DNA from 4 places in the Paenibacillus sp. FSL H3-0302 genome. Region 1 is predicted to be linked to each of the others. Evidence: riboswitches for the same ligand, from Rfam matches in the RefSeq annotation. Region 1 holds a riboswitch; each other region holds the start of a gene.
The links. Region 1 has a riboswitch for thiamine pyrophosphate ahead of thiC (phosphomethylpyrimidine synthase ThiC). Riboswitches for the same ligand answer to the same signal wherever they lie in the genome.
Positions count from the first base shown of each region.

Region 1 (4,216 bases):
AGATACAATCTTTTCTGTTGAGAAAAGGCGAAGCTCAGCTCTTCTGGGTTATACAATTTATATCTTTTTTTGTTGTATTGTTTAAGTAGAAATGGTCCTGAATCCGTTATGATTTTCCATTTAAGATTTAACCAGCCACGTTTTATTGGGGTAGCATGAAGGACTTTCAATCCAAAAAAATGATAGAAACTATTACTTAAATCCTCTAAAATGGCTTCCTCTGAACGAATCGCTTCCAATTCATCAACTCCTATCTATTCAAAGTATAAAAGAAGAAGCCGCCAATGACGACTTCTTTTAGATATTTCTTTTTAGCAGAAAAAGTTATCTATAAATAAGGCTCCCGCCTTGGAGAAACTCTTGCGCCTTCTCTTGCATTCCTGATTCAATTCCCGTCGTATTCCGGATATTATGAGAGATCTTCATACTGCAAAATTTCGGCCCGCACATGGAACAGAAATGAGCTGTTTTAGCGCCTTCCGCAGGCAATGTCTCATCATGATATTCGAGCGCTCGCTCAGGATCTAACGATAAATGAAATTGATCACGCCAACGAAATTCAAAACGGGCTTTCGAAAGAGCATTATCCCGGTCTTGTGCTCCTTTATGCCCTTTCGCCAAATCTGCGGCATGAGCCGCTATTTTATAAGTAATGACCCCTATACGTACATCTTCCTTATTAGGCAGGCCAAGATGTTCCTTCGGAGTTACGTAACATAACATAGCTGTACCGAACCAACCAATCATCGCTGCACCTATAGCAGAGGTAATATGATCATAACCAGGCGCAATATCTGTAGTCAGTGGACCTAATGTATAAAAAGGGGCTTCGTTACAAGTTTCAAGTTGCTTATCCATATTCTCTTTAATCAAGTGCATCGGCACATGTCCTGGACCCTCTACCATCACCTGTACATCATGACTCCAAGCTATAGCTGTTAATTCACCTAACGTCTCTAACTCGGCAAATTGTGCTTCATCATTCGCATCAGCAATCGAACCCGGACGTAATCCATCGCCTAGGGAAAAAGAAACATCGTACAGCTTCATGATTTCACATATCTCTTCAAAATGTGTATATAAAAAGTTCTCTTGATGATGCGCAAGACACCATGCCGCCATGATGGAGCCACCTCTTGAAACAATGCCTGTCATACGTTGTGCAGTCAACGGGATATAACGAAGCAGAACCCCCGCATGAATGGTAAAATAATCAACCCCTTGCTCCGCTTGCTCAATGAGCGTATCACGGTATACTTCCCACGTTAAATCTTCCGCTTTCCCATTCACTTTTTCCAACGCTTGATAGATAGGCACCGTTCCAATAGGAACAGGAGAATTACGGATGATCCACTCGCGTGTCGTATGAATGTTTTTACCTGTTGAGAGATCCATTATATTATCTGCACCCCAGCGGGTGGCCCATCTCATCTTCTCTACCTCTTCCTCTATGGATGAGGATACTGCGGAATTTCCTATATTGGCATTGATCTTCACTAAAAAATTGCGTCCAATAATCATTGGTTCACTCTCTGGATGATTGATATTCGCTGGAATGATGGCGCGGCCGCGGGCTACTTCATCTCTTACAAATTCCGGTGCCACATTCTCACGAATCGCAACGTATTCCATTTCCGAAGTAATAATCCCTTTGCGTGCATAATGCATTTGAGAGACATTACGCCCCTTTTTCGCTCGCAAAGGTTTTCTATGGAGCGCTGGAAACACTTCCGCCACAGCTTTTCCCGTTGCATTCCCGTTATCTTCAGGCTTCATGGTTCTTCCTTCGTACGCTTCCGCATCCCCTCGTTCCTCAATCCAGCTTAGACGATTGGGCTCTAACCCCTGACGAATATCAGTATGAATATTAGCATCCGTGTAAGCCCCGCTTGTGTCATAGACATGAATTGGGGCATTCTCCTCTTCGCCGTCTATGCCCGCAGTTGGACTAAGTGAGATCTCCCGCATAGGCACCTGAATATCAGGCCGTGAACCCTTTACATACACTTTTTGACTTGCTGGAAAAGCTGATAGATTGATTGGATCGTTGTTCAATTCGCTTGTCATCTCAATTCCTCCTATAAGGTGATTTGATCAAGCGGAGACGGTCTACTCCCCCACAAATAGAAAAGGCCACATCTGTATAAGATGCGGCCTTAGAGTAGACAAATAGAAATAGAACTCCATTTCCTCCGCTGGCATTATCCAGATCAGGTTTGACGGTCGATAGTTATAACTATCCTCTCAGCCTGGTCCCACCAAGCTCCCGTGACTATATAATTGCTACTTCAAAGTATAACCGAAAAGAGAAAATTATCCAAATCTACTCAAATGTGAGATCAATGTATACGTTAGTTTAACACCAATACCCCAAATCCTTCCAGAAGCACCTCGCCCGACAATGTTGTGCCGCTCAGTAAATCTGTTTTGGTCTCATGAAGATGGATCGTGACAGGAGTCTCACTATAATTAAGCAAAAAAGCATAACTGGAAGAAGCTCCGGTACGGACTTGCAGTTCTACCTCTTCTGGGAGCTCCAGCCAATCTGCTGGTGATTGTAGATCAATTAAATTTATGATCTCAGCCGCTGCCTGTTCATTAAATACGGCTCCGTAATACCAAACCTCACCCTTGCCGCGACGATTTCTAGTTACCGCCGGTTTTCCCGCATAATAATCAGAGGCGTAGACCGCCATCACTTCAACCGAAGCTTCCTCTATTTTGAGAATATCATTAAAGTCATCTGCTCCTGTAACGACTTCGGTCACGCCCGACCAGCTAATTGTTGTTGGCTGACGACTGCCCTTAACCATTGTGAATTCTTCAACTGTGATCCCGCATAGATCCTTAGCAGCACCTGGGAAAGGACGCATATAACATTGTCCGCGCTCATCCTTATAGCCGGTTCTACAGCCGAAGATCAGTTTGCCGCCTTGCTGAACATATTCATCCAGCAGTGCTGCTGTCTCATCTGTCATAATCGCTGGGTGAGGATAGATAAGCACGTCGTACCTTGCAAGCTCCTCCAGCGTTGTTTTTTTGCGTAAATAGAGTACGTCATTCGGGATATGCTTCCGCTGAAGCGCCTTGTACCACTCCTTATTGCTCTTCCACATAAACGGGCCATGCCAAACATCGTATTCTCCATCCCACTCATTGTCATAATCACGAACAATAGCAATGTTAGCCTGATTACGAGTACCGACAAACGCATGACCTGCTGCTGCCAGCTCCTGACCGATCTGCCCCGCTTCCCGCACTCTCCGGTTAGGCTGATTATGATAGTCATTGATTCCATGCCAATAAATTTCATTGCCCATCGTAGCTGTCCGCCAGCGGAAATATAACACCATATCTGCTCCATGAGCGATCGACTGATAGGTCCATAACCGCATCTGCCCGGGCTTTGGAGAAGGCATATCCATCCGGTTCACCCAGCCACCCGGGCCCGACTGCTGCTCCATAATGCAGAAATTCGGGGATATCGAACGAACAACAGATAACGACAGTCCCCAGCCTCTATCATTCAGCGGATTCCGCTCATTCGGGTCATAAAAAATAGTAGAGAACTGAGGATAGGAATCATAGCTGAAGAAATCCAACAGTTCATCCGTCATTTCATGGCTATCGAGATGCCCGAACAGACCGTTCGTGGTTACCCACTGCTTAGGGGCAAGTTTACGGATGATATCCGCTTGGTTTTTGGCAAAAGAATTTGTATTGTCCGAAATAAACCGTTTTTCATCCAATGCCTGATGAGGATTGGGTTGCTTCGGTACTGGAGTCGGACGTGGAAGATAGACCTGAGACCAGTCACTATAGCTTTGATTCCAAAAAACAGCTCCCCAAGCCTCGTTCAAATGCTCAAGTGTAACATATTTCTGCTGTAGCCATTCCCGGAAAGCCTTATGGTCACTCTCCGAATAAAATTCACTGATCTCACAGTTGAGCTCATTATCAATTTGCCAGCCAACTACACCCGGATGATTGCCGTAATGTTCAGCCATTTGTTCTGCAATACGTGCACACAGTTCCCGGTATTTAGGACTGCTGTAATTATAATGACGGCGCATGCCATGCTGAAGTGTAACACCTTCGTAGGTAACATTTAAAACTTCGGGATACTTATCAGTCAACCAAGCTGGAGGCGTCGCCGTCGGAGTACCAAGTACAACCTGAAGACCATATTTATGTGCTAGATCAATCGCCCGATCAA
Region 1 is NZ_CP150284.1:6,172,938-6,177,153, forward strand. It holds gene MHH50_RS27375 (phosphotransferase) at 1-239, opposite strand, end outside; gene thiC (phosphomethylpyrimidine synthase ThiC) at 325-2,067, opposite strand; TPP riboswitch at 2,168-2,280, opposite strand; gene MHH50_RS27385 (beta-galactosidase) at 2,352-4,216, opposite strand, start outside.

Region 2 (4,216 bases), 2.9 Mb from region 1:
CACAATGATGAGAGCGCAGATGAGTTCAGACGTTACGGCAGAGGTTCGACAGAAGCAATGTATGAAAATTACCTTAAAGAAGTCTATCTCCCTGCGATTCAAGCCCGGGGCATGATACCAGTACTGGTAACCCCAATGTCCAGAATTAAAGGGAATGCAAGTCCGGGATATATCTATGAAAATTCTTTTAAATCAAGAAAGTTTGTAGATATTCTTAAACGGGTCGCAGATGAATCTGGAGTTACACTTATTGACCTTAACTCGGAAAGTCTGAAATATTATAACGAGATCGGTGTAGAAGCAATAACAGCCCTCTTCATGTCTATTGAAGCCGGAGAAACGCCAGGCAAAACAAATGACGGAAGTTACGCTAATGGGCATCCTTCAAAGAAAGTCGATGGGACTCATTTTAAAGAAGCGCTCGCCAAACAATTTTCACGGATGATTGTCACGGAGCTTGTAGAGAAAGGTGCTACTGGCGATTCTACTGCTGCCTCCATTACTCCTTACCTTAAAGGGAACGTTAAGCATGCGGCACTAACAGGGAACTGGGGTAAGATTTTTCCGGAAATAACGAATGATACGACGACTGGGGAAGCTGCTTATTACCGTAATCAAATTGAAAAATTAATCCAGCTGGGAGTAATGGGCAAAGACCGTCAAGGGAATTTTAATCCGGATACGGAGATGACAGTTGCTGAATTCACACGCAGTATTTCTAAGTTAATGAAAGTGGAAAGATCAGATCTTGCCTATTATCCGAAAGGTAAGCTGTCACGTGAAACGATGGGTGCTATTCTCTATGACGTTTACCAAATAAAGTTTGCTAATAAACCTAAGTACATGACTGATTATAACGGCACAGCAGTAGTGCCAGGAGATCCTGGCTATGATTCGAATTTGGAGCCAGGAGCTAGAGGTGCGATGTACTATCCTCTTGTATCCTGGACGCAGCTTGTTGATACAGCGGACATTTCTCCTTATTTAATTTCAAAAGTGAAAAGTGCATATGAATTAGGACTCATTAGATCTGAAGTGGGGATTGCCAGAGGCGAAATGGTCAATGGGACAGAACTAGAACCTACAGCTATAGTGACCCGGGAGAAAGCGGCCAAAGCTCTGTACTTTATGTGGGTGCTGGAACATGAAGTGAATGCAGAAAATCATGTTTCTTCTCTAAAATAGTCAGGGTGAACAATTCAAGGCACAGCAGCGATGCTGTGTCTATTTGTATGCAGTGAATTCCTCTCCACTTACAGCAGTATATCTCTCACGGTTGTTTATATCTACTTTCATTGTGGTAAGTAAGATTCGTAAAGCGATTTAAGAAAATGACAAACCCAGCGTATAAACGTGCATAGTTGTGCCATCCTAAGACGATCAGTTAACTATCAATTTGCTTAACGAGAGGAGATAGGGAAGATGTCAGGCAACAATAAACAAGCTACAAAAACCTTACCCCCACAGGAGCAGCATCATCAGCCAGGGATTGAGAGTGAAATGACGCCGCTGCCCAAATACGAGCCGGCAAATTATAAAGCAGCAGGTAAACTGCAAGACAAGGCGGCGTTAATTACCGGTGGAGACAGCGGAATTGGGCGTGCAGTTGCTGTGCTTTTTGCTAAAGAAGGCGCTGATGTGGTCATTTCATATCTTAATGAACACTCAGATGCAGAGGAAACTAAACGTCAGGTCGAGCAGGAAGGCCGCAAATGTATCCTAATTCCAGGTGATATCGGTGACGAGAAATTCTGTAAGGATCTTATTAAACAGACGGTGGAGGGCTTAGGAAAGCTTGATATTCTCATCAATAACGCGGCAGAGCAACATCCGCAAGCTAAGATCGAGGATATTACTTCCGAGCAGCTTGAGCGTACTTTCCGTACGAATATATTTGCGATGTTCTATTTAACAAAAGCAGCTATGCCTCATTTAAAAGCAGGATCTACAATTATAAATACAACTTCAATTACCGCTTATCGCGGAAGCCCGCAGCTGCTGGACTATTCATCAACTAAAGGAGCTATTCTTAGCTTCACACGATCCTTGTCCACGAATCTGGCAGAGAAGGGCATACGGGTAAACGGTGTTGCACCAGGTCCAATCTGGACACCGCTGATTCCCTCTACCTTTGATGCAAAACAGGTTAGCGAGTTTGGAGGTACACAGCCTATGAAACGGCCTGGACAACCAGAAGAGCTGGCACCAGCCTATGTATATCTGGCCTCTGACGATTCCAGTTATGTGACTGGACAGGTTATTCATGTAAATGGTGGCGAGGTAGTAAACGGTTAGATCAGTACAGCTAATGTGAATAAATGGGTGTATTTCAATAAAAAAATATGTTACTATAAACCACGTTAGCATTTTAAAATTGTATATTTATGTCACTAGGGGTGCCGATTGGCTGAGACGGAATGGATTTCCGGACCCTTTGAACCTGATCTGGTTAAGACCAGCGTAGGGAAGTGGAGAACGAATTTCTGTTGTCGGGCTATTTGTAGTGCCGTCTATATACAGATTCTGACTGCCTTCCTTACGGGGGGCAGTTTTTTTGTTTTTTACTGACCTACAGGGAAGTGAGAGAGGAGATCGTGATGTTGCAAGCTGAGATCCATCTAATATCAGACGGCAAGCTACAGCTGAGACATTTTGTTGAACTAGCTGTCACGGTGCAGACATGGGTCGATTATATTCACCTGAGAGATAAGCAATGTCCTGCATGCGAACTGCTCGCTGCGGCACAGAAGCTGTTGGCTACCGGTATGCCCGCTACCAAACTGATAATCAACGACCGGATCGATGTAGCCTTGGCAGCTGGTGCCGCGGGGGTTCAGTTGGCTTGGCACAGTCTGAGTCCGGTTACAGCCCGGCGAATTGCACCTCAGCTTCGGCTGGGGAGATCGGTTCATTCTCCGGTAGAAGCGGCGAATGCCTCAGAGCAGGGAGCTGATTATTGCTTGTTTGGTCATGTATTTCCCTCGGATAGCAAGTTAGGGCTGCCCGCACGTGGGTTAGAGCTGCTTGCAGAAACGGTGAAGACCAGCTCTATTCCTGTAATTGCGATTGGCGGAATTAGCCCCGCTAATGCGGCGCAGATCATTAGACAAGGTGCGGCAGGAGTTGCTGTGATGTCCGGTATTTGCGGAGCGGATGATCCTTATGAGGCCGCCAAAGCTATTCATAAGGCGGTTCATTCATAGCCTGGAGGTAACAGCATGGGCGAAGGGGGTGATTCAGAATGAAGCTGTTGATTAACGGGAAATCCGCAGAGTGTTCTGGTGGTATTCAAACTATAGCTGATTTGATCAGTCTTCCTGAGTGGTCGGGTCGTCTGATGATCATTGAGCTGAATGGAGAAATTGTCAGTAAGGAGAATTATGAAAGTACTGCTCTGAGCGAGGATGATCGTTTGGAACTGGTGCACTTTGTTGGTGGGGGTTGAGATGGAGCGGTATAGAATTTTGAGAAATTTATACGAACCAAAGGGAGGTAATTTCATGCATGACCCGTTACATATTGGCGGCATCGAATTAACCAGTAGATTATTTATCGGAACCGGAAAATATAGCCGGAATACGCTGATCCCCGAAGTGATCGCAAGCTCTGGTTCTCAGGTGATTACTGTAGCGCTTCGCCGAGTGGACCCGCAAGGTGGAGCAGAAAATATCATGAACCATATTCCCGGCCACATGACTCTTCTGCCTAATACCTCAGGAGCGCGTACAGCGGAAGAGGCAGTCCGTATTGCAAGATTAGCAAGAGCTGCGGGACTGGGGAACTGGGTCAAGATCGAAGTGATCAATGATCAGAAATACCTGCTTCCAGATAATCTGGAGACCATACGAGCTACAGAGATTTTAGCAGCGGAGGGTTTTGTAGTATTGCCATATATGAGTCCGGACCTTTCGGCTGCTTTACGTCTGAGAGATGCCGGTGCTGCTGCTGTGATGCCGCTTGGTGCGCCGATCGGAACGAATCGCGGCCTGCGCACCAAGGAGCTTGTGCGTATTCTTATTCAAGAAGTGAATTTGCCGATTATTTTAGACGCCGGAATTGGCAAGCCCTCGGAAGCGGCGGAAGCAATGGAGATGGGGGCCGCTGCTGTTCTGCTTAATACGGCTATTGCAACGGCACGTAATCCGCTCGTCATGGCGGAAGCGTTCCGCGAGGCGATATCCGCTGGCCGCAAAGCTTATTTGGCAGGACTCGGTCC
Region 2 is NZ_CP150284.1:2,208,561-2,212,776, forward strand. It holds gene MHH50_RS09600 (GDSL-type esterase/lipase family protein) at 1-1,185, shown strand, start outside; gene MHH50_RS09605 (SDR family oxidoreductase) at 1,423-2,295, shown strand; TPP riboswitch at 2,383-2,484, shown strand; gene MHH50_RS09610 (thiamine phosphate synthase) at 2,580-3,203, shown strand; gene thiS (sulfur carrier protein ThiS) at 3,242-3,445, shown strand; gene MHH50_RS09620 (thiazole synthase) at 3,501-4,216, shown strand, end outside.
Region 2: another riboswitch for thiamine pyrophosphate. It lies ahead of MHH50_RS09610 (thiamine phosphate synthase); the one in region 1 lies ahead of thiC (phosphomethylpyrimidine synthase ThiC).

Region 3 (4,216 bases), 3.3 Mb from region 1:
CACTTCTTCGTGGGCATCCGCCATAAAGGGAGAGGCACCCAGCGCCAACAGACCGTTTGCTGAGAAATTGGCTACTACAATATTAGTGATGTTGTGGATCAAGGGGTTGGATTCCCGTACTTTGGCTAAGTAACTCATCATAATTCCTCCTCAAGCTTGTATGAATAACTAACTAAACGTTACAGATTGATAAAAGCTTCCTGTGCTTTAATATCTTCTGGTAGAAGATCGTTGGTGGATAACCACAGCTGAACCTTTTCCCAAGATGTCGGGTCTTGATAACCAAAAGATTGATCGCCAGCATTCATCAGTGGCAGTAGAATCTCAAGACTTTTTTTCTCAATCTCCTTGTCGAGCGGTGAAGTTGCATCTTCATGTGCAACCAGTAAATCCAGGGCTTGTTCAGGATTCTGCTCCACAAATATCTGTCCTTTTGTTATGGCATTTAGAAATTTTTTAAAGTAGGCTTCAGAATTTTGCAATCCTTGTTCGCTGGCCACCAGCACAAGCTCATAATAGTCAGGTACTCCGTAATCCGTTGGATTAAGCGAGGTGACCGGATGTCCCTCTTTTTCAAGGATCAGTTGTTCATGGTTGATGAACCCGCCCATTATTGCGTCCACTTGTCCTGTAGAGATCGCAGGGATAAGGTCAAAACCTACGTCAATTAGCTTGGCGGATGAAGGATCGCCTCCATCACTCTGGATCATTGTCCGAATCATTGCTTCATAGAGCGGAATGGAGGAATAGCCGATTTGTTTTCCTGCGAGCTCTTTGGGACTATGAATACTGCCTGCCTGAGGAACCATCAGATGATTCAGTGGATGCCGCACGATTGCTGCAATCGAACGTACAGGGATTTTCTCGCCGCGTGCCATAAGCACCTGAGGCTGATAATTGAGTGCTAGATCAATTTGATTTGCTGCTACAAGCTTTAGGGCGTCATTGCTGTCCGCAGGCATTTTGATCTCGACATCCAAACCTTCCTCTTGGAAAAATCCTTGCTGTTGCGCAGCGTATAGAAAGGAATGAACGGCATTGGGATACCAATCAAGCATAATCGTCAGCTTGTGTGACTGCTTATTATCGGTATTGGAGGAACCGGTTTGGGAGTTGTTATTTAGCTTGTCTGCCTTCCCGCAGCTGCTTAAGAGCAAAAGTGTGCATACTAGAAATACAGAAATAAGTCCTCGTTGTGGGGATTTTAAATGATTCATTGGTTAGATCCTCTTTTCTTTAAAAATAATTGTTCGAGTAAAGCTATCGCCAGAAAAAGTACAACACCAAGCGCGGACAGCAGAAATACAGCCGCGAACATTTCATCGCTCTGCATATTTCCGGCCATTCTGCGGCTGAAGTAACCGAGTCCTTTACTGCCGCCGAGCCATTCCCCGATAGTAGCTCCGATGACGCAGTATACAATGGACAGCTTTAAGCCAGAGAAAAAAGCAGGCAGCGCCAGTGGAATTTGGGTTTTGACAAGCAGCTGCCAGCGGTTTGCACCAAATGTTAATAATAAGTCCTTGTAGGTCTGGCCACTTGTACGAAGTCCATCAAATGTACTCACTACGACTGGAAAAAAAGCCGTCAAAAACACCACAGCCACTTTGCTCCACAGCGAATATCCGAACCACATAATAAAAATGGGCGATAGCGCAATTAATGGGACCGTCTGGCTAATGATAAGGAAGGGATAGATGGCCTTTTCTACGGGGCGAAACAGGAACATTCCAATACCCAGCAATACACCACAAACCACAGAAAGGACAAAACCTACCAGTATCTCCTGCAACGTCGCTAATAAATGTTGTCCGAATAACAATTGCCTTTGCTCGATCAATGCGATGCCAATAGATGAAGGTGCAGGGAGAATAAAGGCTGGAATCATGTGAAGGCGAACAGCTGACTCCCAGATTACAAGAATGAGCAGTACCAGAAGAAGGAAGGGAGCATAGTTGTCTAGATGTTTTTTAAAAGGTATAGGTTGCATGCAATCTTCGCTCCAACTCTGCCCGTAGTGCTATAAACCGGGGTTCATAGTTCATCTTATAATGTCTTGGTTTTGGTAGATCGACAACGATCTCCTGTAATTCGCTGTGCGCACCGCCAGATAATAAATAAATCCGGTCACTGAGCAATAGGGCTTCTTCCAGATCATGAGTGATGAGCATAATCGTCTGATTCAGTTCACCCCATAACTCCAACAGCCAACGGTGTATCTCACGTTTGGTCATGGCATCGAGAGCGCCAAAGGGCTCATCCAGCAGCATAAGACCACTTCCGCCTCCAGCCACTAAGGTGCGCAGAAATGCTACTCGCTGTTTCATACCTCCCGAAAGTTCATGGGGATAAGCCTTCTCTACATCTGTTAAGCCGAAGCGGGCCAACATTTCCCGAATCTGAGTGATCGTTTTCTGTTTACTAAATCTGGGCTTGATCTCCCAGGGCAAAAGGCAGTTATCGAGCACTGTTCTCCAAGGCAGCAATAAATCCTGCTGAGGCATATAAGCGATCTGACCTAAACGACTAGCGGTTGAGGGGAGCGTAGGGAGTTTTATTTTTCCATGAGTAGGTTCGAGTAAACCGGCAACCGTTTTGAAAAATGTGCTTTTCCCGCATCCGCTAGCACCTACTACGGAGACGAATTCCCCTTGCCTGATATCCATGGATAGATTTGCGAATACAGGGGGTTGTTCAGTTTCCGGAAAAGAGTAGGTTAGGCCTTGAATAGATAAAATGGTCGTGATGATCTAACCTCCTAATATTTTTGTGGAGCGCCTAAACAAATAAAGACCCATCCATTTCCAGAGGAAATGAATGGGTCAAAAAGTTCATTCTGCATAATAACACTTAACATGCTTGATGAAAATTCTGCTCCACTTCCCTCCGCTGGTATGATCCAGATCAGGTTCCAAGGGTCCGGAGCTTGAAGCTCCGTCTCAGTCGGCCGACTCCCCTAGTGAAATAACAGGTCCATATTAATTTGTTTATAAATATACCATATCTTTCTGAGAAGTAAAGAGAGAAAGAAGTGAAGGATTAATCCAAGATTGGGTAAGATATAAGTAGAAATCTAGTTAATATTACAATTCCGATGTATATAATCGGAAAAAAGTATTGACGATCATGTGATGGCAGTGTACTATTCAATTTACCGGAAAAAAACCGGATAGAGAGAGGGGATTTAATAATGAAAAAATGGAGTTTAACTATTATATTGGCGTTAACCGTGGTTCTTGTAGCGGCTTGCGGCAATAATTCGAATACCAATACGGCTGCTGAACCAACAGCTGGAACGAATGGTGGAGCAGCATCTTCAGCGCAAAACAGTTTGGAGGCTGTGAAGGCCAGCGGCAAATTGCGGATAGGTACAGAAGGGACTTATGCACCTTTTACTTATCATGACACTGCGGGGAAATTGACGGGTTTTGACGTGGAAATTGCCGAAGAAGTAGCCAAACGTTTAGGTGTTGAAGCTGAATTTTTTGAAACTCAGTGGGATGGTATTTTTGCTGGGATGGATGCGAAACGGTTTGATGTCATTTTTAATGAAGTTTCCATTAACGAAGATCGCAAAGTGAAATATGATTTCTCTGAACCCTATATTGTATCCAAGGCAGTATTGATCGTGAGCGAAAACAATGAGGATATTAAGACCTTTGCTGATCTAAAGGGTAAAAAAGCCGGACAATCCCTGACCAGTAACTTATCCGACATCGCTCGTGAGAACGGTGCTGAAATCGTAGCTACGGACGGTTTCAATCAAGCGATGGACCTGCTGACTTCGGGACGTATTGATGCAACTGTGAATGATGGCTTGTCTTATCTGGATCTGAAAAAACAAAAACCAGATGCAAAAATTAAAGTGGTTGATGAGATTCCTGAAGGCTCACAAAGTGCCGCGGTATTCCTGAAAGGCAATGATGAGCTGGTGAATGCGGTCAGTGATGCGATTAAAGAGATGAAAAGTGATGGAACGTACTTGAAAATTTCCGAGAAATACTTTGGAGCTGACGTTTCAAAATAATACAAGGCTAGCAAGGCTAATTAAGCCTAGAAGCTAAAAAGGATGTCTGAATAATGGATGACCGCAAAATACAAATTTTCTTAGATACACTGCTACCCCTGCTTAAAGCCGGGGTGGCTTTTACCATTCCGTTGGCGCTACTTTCCTTTGTGCTTGGATTGATTTTGGCGATCCTAACCGCGTTGGCAC
Region 3 is NZ_CP150284.1:2,900,373-2,904,588, forward strand. It holds gene thiM (hydroxyethylthiazole kinase) at 1-138, opposite strand, end outside; gene MHH50_RS12765 (ABC transporter substrate-binding protein) at 180-1,217, opposite strand; gene MHH50_RS12770 (ABC transporter permease) at 1,214-1,990, opposite strand; gene MHH50_RS12775 (ABC transporter ATP-binding protein) at 1,971-2,666, opposite strand; TPP riboswitch at 2,865-2,968, opposite strand; gene MHH50_RS12780 (amino acid ABC transporter substrate-binding protein) at 3,191-4,027, shown strand; gene MHH50_RS12785 (amino acid ABC transporter permease) at 4,081-4,216, shown strand, end outside.
Region 3: another riboswitch for thiamine pyrophosphate. It lies ahead of MHH50_RS12775 (ABC transporter ATP-binding protein); the one in region 1 lies ahead of thiC (phosphomethylpyrimidine synthase ThiC).

Region 4 (4,216 bases), 1.2 Mb from region 1:
TCTAGCCCAAGGCAAAAGATGCAAAAGCAAAGCAACGATCAGGCCTACCCCCGTACCAATGGGAAAACCAATTAAAGTGAGCCGCAGCGTAGCCATCGTATGAGCCCAAAGACCAGAAGCGTTACTGGTGGATTCACGAGCAATATCAGCAGGACTCGGCAGAATCCAGGATTCAATATGAAATACAGATACAGATAGCTGCCATACGGTTAAAAAGAAGACGACCGCCACAAGGGGCGGCCATATTAGCTTCCAGGTCGATCTCACGGCCGATATTTCTCCGTCAATTTATCCATGCTGATTCCGTTAGGATTATGAGCGATTTTGATCTGCGAAATTACGCTTGGACTGCCTGCTTCGATCAACGCCTCCTGCATCTGACGCACAACCTCCAGCAGCTCGCTAAGCTCACCTTCCATTGTGGTTTCCAGCGGATTCACTTGATGTTTAACACCGGATTTCTGAATGACCTCAATCGCTTTATCTACGTATGGGATGGAATCCTCGTTGTTCGGAGTTTTTGGAATTACTTGAATGCTTAGTAGGGTGTTAGCCACAATAATCAATCCTCTCATTTTATAAGGTAAGTTCAAAAAGCCAACTTTGATAACGAAGTAATTCATTACAATTGTTGTTTACTCCGCCGGTAAAAAATCATTACTGAATGCACTAGCAGCATCCAGCGGTTTATCCAGCAACTTCAGATCATACATCCAGTCGCCGTAATTTTGCCAGACCTCGGTTTTTTGCTCGCCCCAGCGGGCAGCATCGTCCTTGTATTTTGGGCTAAGCCATTTTTGGCTAGCTAGGACAAGGTCGGCGTCCAGGTCAGGAACGGCCTTCGATAACATACCGGCAGCCTCTTCCGGATGATCTATGGCATATTGATAACCTTTTGATGTGGCTTTCATGAAGGCCTTCACCAGATCAGGATGATCTGCAATTTGCTTCTCACTCGTCGTCAGCACAGGCGTGTAATAATCGAGCTGCGGCGCATAATCCTTTAAGTACAGCATATCCAATGGCTCGCCACGTAACTCAGCCTCAACACCAGTCCAAGCGTAGAAAATCCAGGCGAAATCAATGTCACGTTTGACGGCGGTAAAATAATCAGCTTCACCGATACTGATCAGCTTCACCTTTTTCACATCGCCACCTTCAGGATCCATGATAGCTTTCATGGCTGCTTCTTCGGCCGGTGAGCCCCAGCCTCCGTAGGTTTTACCTTCAAAATCCTTTGGTGATTTAATATTGCGATCTACTGGAGCAGCGAATCCCGACGTATTATGCTGAATAATAGCTGCTATCGAGACAAGGGGTACGCCTTGTAGACGGGCTAGTGTTAATCCTTCTTGGGCGCTGATGCCAAATGCGGCTTCGCCAGAAGTAACCATAGTATCAGAACCCGCTGCGCCTGGCTGAACGATCTCGACGTCCAGACCTTCTTCAGCGTAGTAACCAAGATCCTTAGCTACGTATAGACCGGTATGATTTGTGTTCGGTGTCCAGTCGAGTGCGACTTTAACTTTGGTGAGCTCTTTTGGAGCATCCGTCCCAGCCGCAGCAGTTGGATCAGTAGCATTTGCTTTGTTTCCGGCTGTATTCCCATTGTTGCTGCCGCATCCGGCAATGGCAAGAATGAGTACACAGGTGAGGCACAACGTAAGTGCTTTTTTAAGGTGCATGTCTTCTTCTCTCCTTTAAGGTTACAAGAATCCCGTCTTCACAACATGAACCGTAAAGTGTAGTATGTACGTTTTTCTACATCTTTTAGTGATCTTACAAAAAAAGCGCCCCGAGTGATCGGGACGCTGGCTTGGCGCAAGGTTAGTTAAGGTCACAGGGACCAGAACCAATTGGCGATTCCTACGCTGGCATTATCCAGATCAGGTATAAGGGTCAGTATCTTGTGGGATACAATCTCAGCCGGCCAATTCCAGCACCCCTGGTTCTATGAAGTTAACGGGTATTTCTATGTGCAATATAAGTAAGCATAAGTTTTGTACCCATACTTTATATCTTATATTTCTCGCATACGGTGTATTATAGACGGCTGTACTCGGAATGTCTAGTAGTGCACTCCTGAATTTTTCCAATCCAGTAGTTTCTTTTTTGCTAGTCTAGATCTTTATATTTCTTGCGGTGACGCCGTTTAAGCTCACTAACCAGCGCCCCTAGCGTGAGGACAACGCTGATCAGAATCCCGCTCATGATCACGAAGAGGGCAAGAAATTCAAAGGGAGAATAACCAATCATTTTACTCCATTGAATCTTTCCATCCAGATCGTCAATGACCTGATTCATGCCGTAAATCCCGCTTACTACCGTAAATACAGTAAGAATCATCAGCAGATTATCCCGTCGCTTGGATTGAAACTTATCCTGATACTGAAACAGGTCATTTAAGGTTTCTTTCACTTCCTCGAACAAAGCATCGTTTCCGTATACTTTACGCAGCTGAAGAAATATCTCCCGGCCCTGCGACTGGGAAATCAACTCCAAGAAGTAGAACTTTGCCGAGAACTTATTAATGGAGTAGATTAGATTGTCTATTTCCTCATAATCATGATTAATCCGAAGTCGGGAGTGCATATTGGCTAGCTTTAGCAGAACGATTTTGTGGAAAATATTGAGTAAAAATCCGTAATAATATTGCCCGTACATCTGGTTGGCTAGACTAACAGCAATCTCCTGTTCAGCGCGGGTCATGCAGCAAAAGGTCTGCTCATTCATCATATAATACGTGTCTGGACCCCAGCGATTATAGGAGTGTTCATGACAATAGTTCGCAATATATGCTGGATCGCTGGCACTGGCATAGGGCTTTCCGTTTAGATCAATTCCATCAAGCTGTGAGGCACGATAGCGCAGATTTACACTAATCTCATCAGAGCTTTCTTCATTCTGAAAGCCATAAAAAGCTTGCACCTGCATTCTTTCATCTACGAAAAAAGGAAGGGTCTCGAAATAAGCCCCATTGATATCCGATTGATCCAGATATGGCTCCAGTCCATCCACCAAATTTCGGAAGACAAAATCCTCTACCATCTCATAGGTCTGTTCCCCGCAATGAATATAAGTGTAATCATCCTGTATGAAGGTATTCTCTAGCGCACGGAAACGATCCGCGAATTCTAGGGCAATACTAAAGGGAATTGAATCCCCCTCCAGCTGGACACGTATCGTCACGAATCCAAGCTGAAAAGGACATATGAATATATCCGTCGAGAGAATTTTGAAAAATATAGATTGCTGCGGAATCTCCAGAATGCAGTCGAGATTATTTACTCTGGAAAAACGGCGAAACGAGTCGGCATCCTTCCTGCGTGGAAAAAGGACATGTGCAGCAAACGGTAAATAGGTGCGCTCCATTCGTTCATGGGAAACACAGTAGCCATCTCCGTAGTAGGCAGCTTCAAGCTCTTTATTATCCAGAAAAAAACGTGTGAAGCCGTCATCCTGTAATTGCTGGATAAGCTGCTTAGAATCGCCCTTTTTTATAGAAAAGGGAAATATAAACTGCATGAGCGCAGTATGTAACAAAGGCTCAGTTGAAGACTCATTCATTCATCGTCCATCCTTGTGCTCAGAATATGCTTATAGATCACATTACCCTAAAAGGATAACGTTGATACTGTTCTAAATACGGGAACTCTTTCCTTTCACCGCTTGCATGGACTGGAACCTCCATGCGGCAATGCTTAGCAGAAACAAGAAGGCGGCAAAAGCGGCGAGTAATCCGGCTGTTTGTGCCACTTCTAAATGGTCCATAGACCAGCCCATAAACAGAGGTAGCAAAGCACCGCCAACACCTCCGGAAGCAATCATAATGCTGGGTGTTGACTCTTCGGTGCCAGGCAGCATTTTGCTGGAGAAGACTAAAGCAATGGAGAAAATACCGGACATAAACAGCCCCAGCAGCAGAATTACAATGAAAGCAGCCATTCGATTGTCAGTGAACGGAAAGAGTGTCAGCAGTAACAAGGTAAGTAAACAGCTGCTGAGAATGTACACGCGGTAAGATATTTTTTCGGCAATTACACCCGCAAACAATCTTCCTGTAGACATCGCCAGCCAAAAGAAAGTGACTGTCAGTGCTGCGGCAGACTCCGTCATCCCTAGCTTGGCAATAAAGATAGCCGGCATAAAGTTGACTAAACTCATCTCTGTGCCTACATAAAGAAAAAAGAAAACGATGAAGATCCCTAACAGAATC
Region 4 is NZ_CP150284.1:481,125-485,340, forward strand. It holds gene MHH50_RS02140 (ABC transporter permease) at 1-267, opposite strand, end outside; gene MHH50_RS02145 (MTH1187 family thiamine-binding protein) at 264-557, opposite strand; gene MHH50_RS02150 (ABC transporter substrate-binding protein) at 636-1,685, opposite strand; TPP riboswitch at 1,847-1,957, opposite strand; gene MHH50_RS02155 (hypothetical protein) at 2,116-3,567, opposite strand; gene MHH50_RS02160 (MFS transporter) at 3,640-4,216, opposite strand, start outside.
Region 4: another riboswitch for thiamine pyrophosphate. It lies ahead of MHH50_RS02150 (ABC transporter substrate-binding protein); the one in region 1 lies ahead of thiC (phosphomethylpyrimidine synthase ThiC).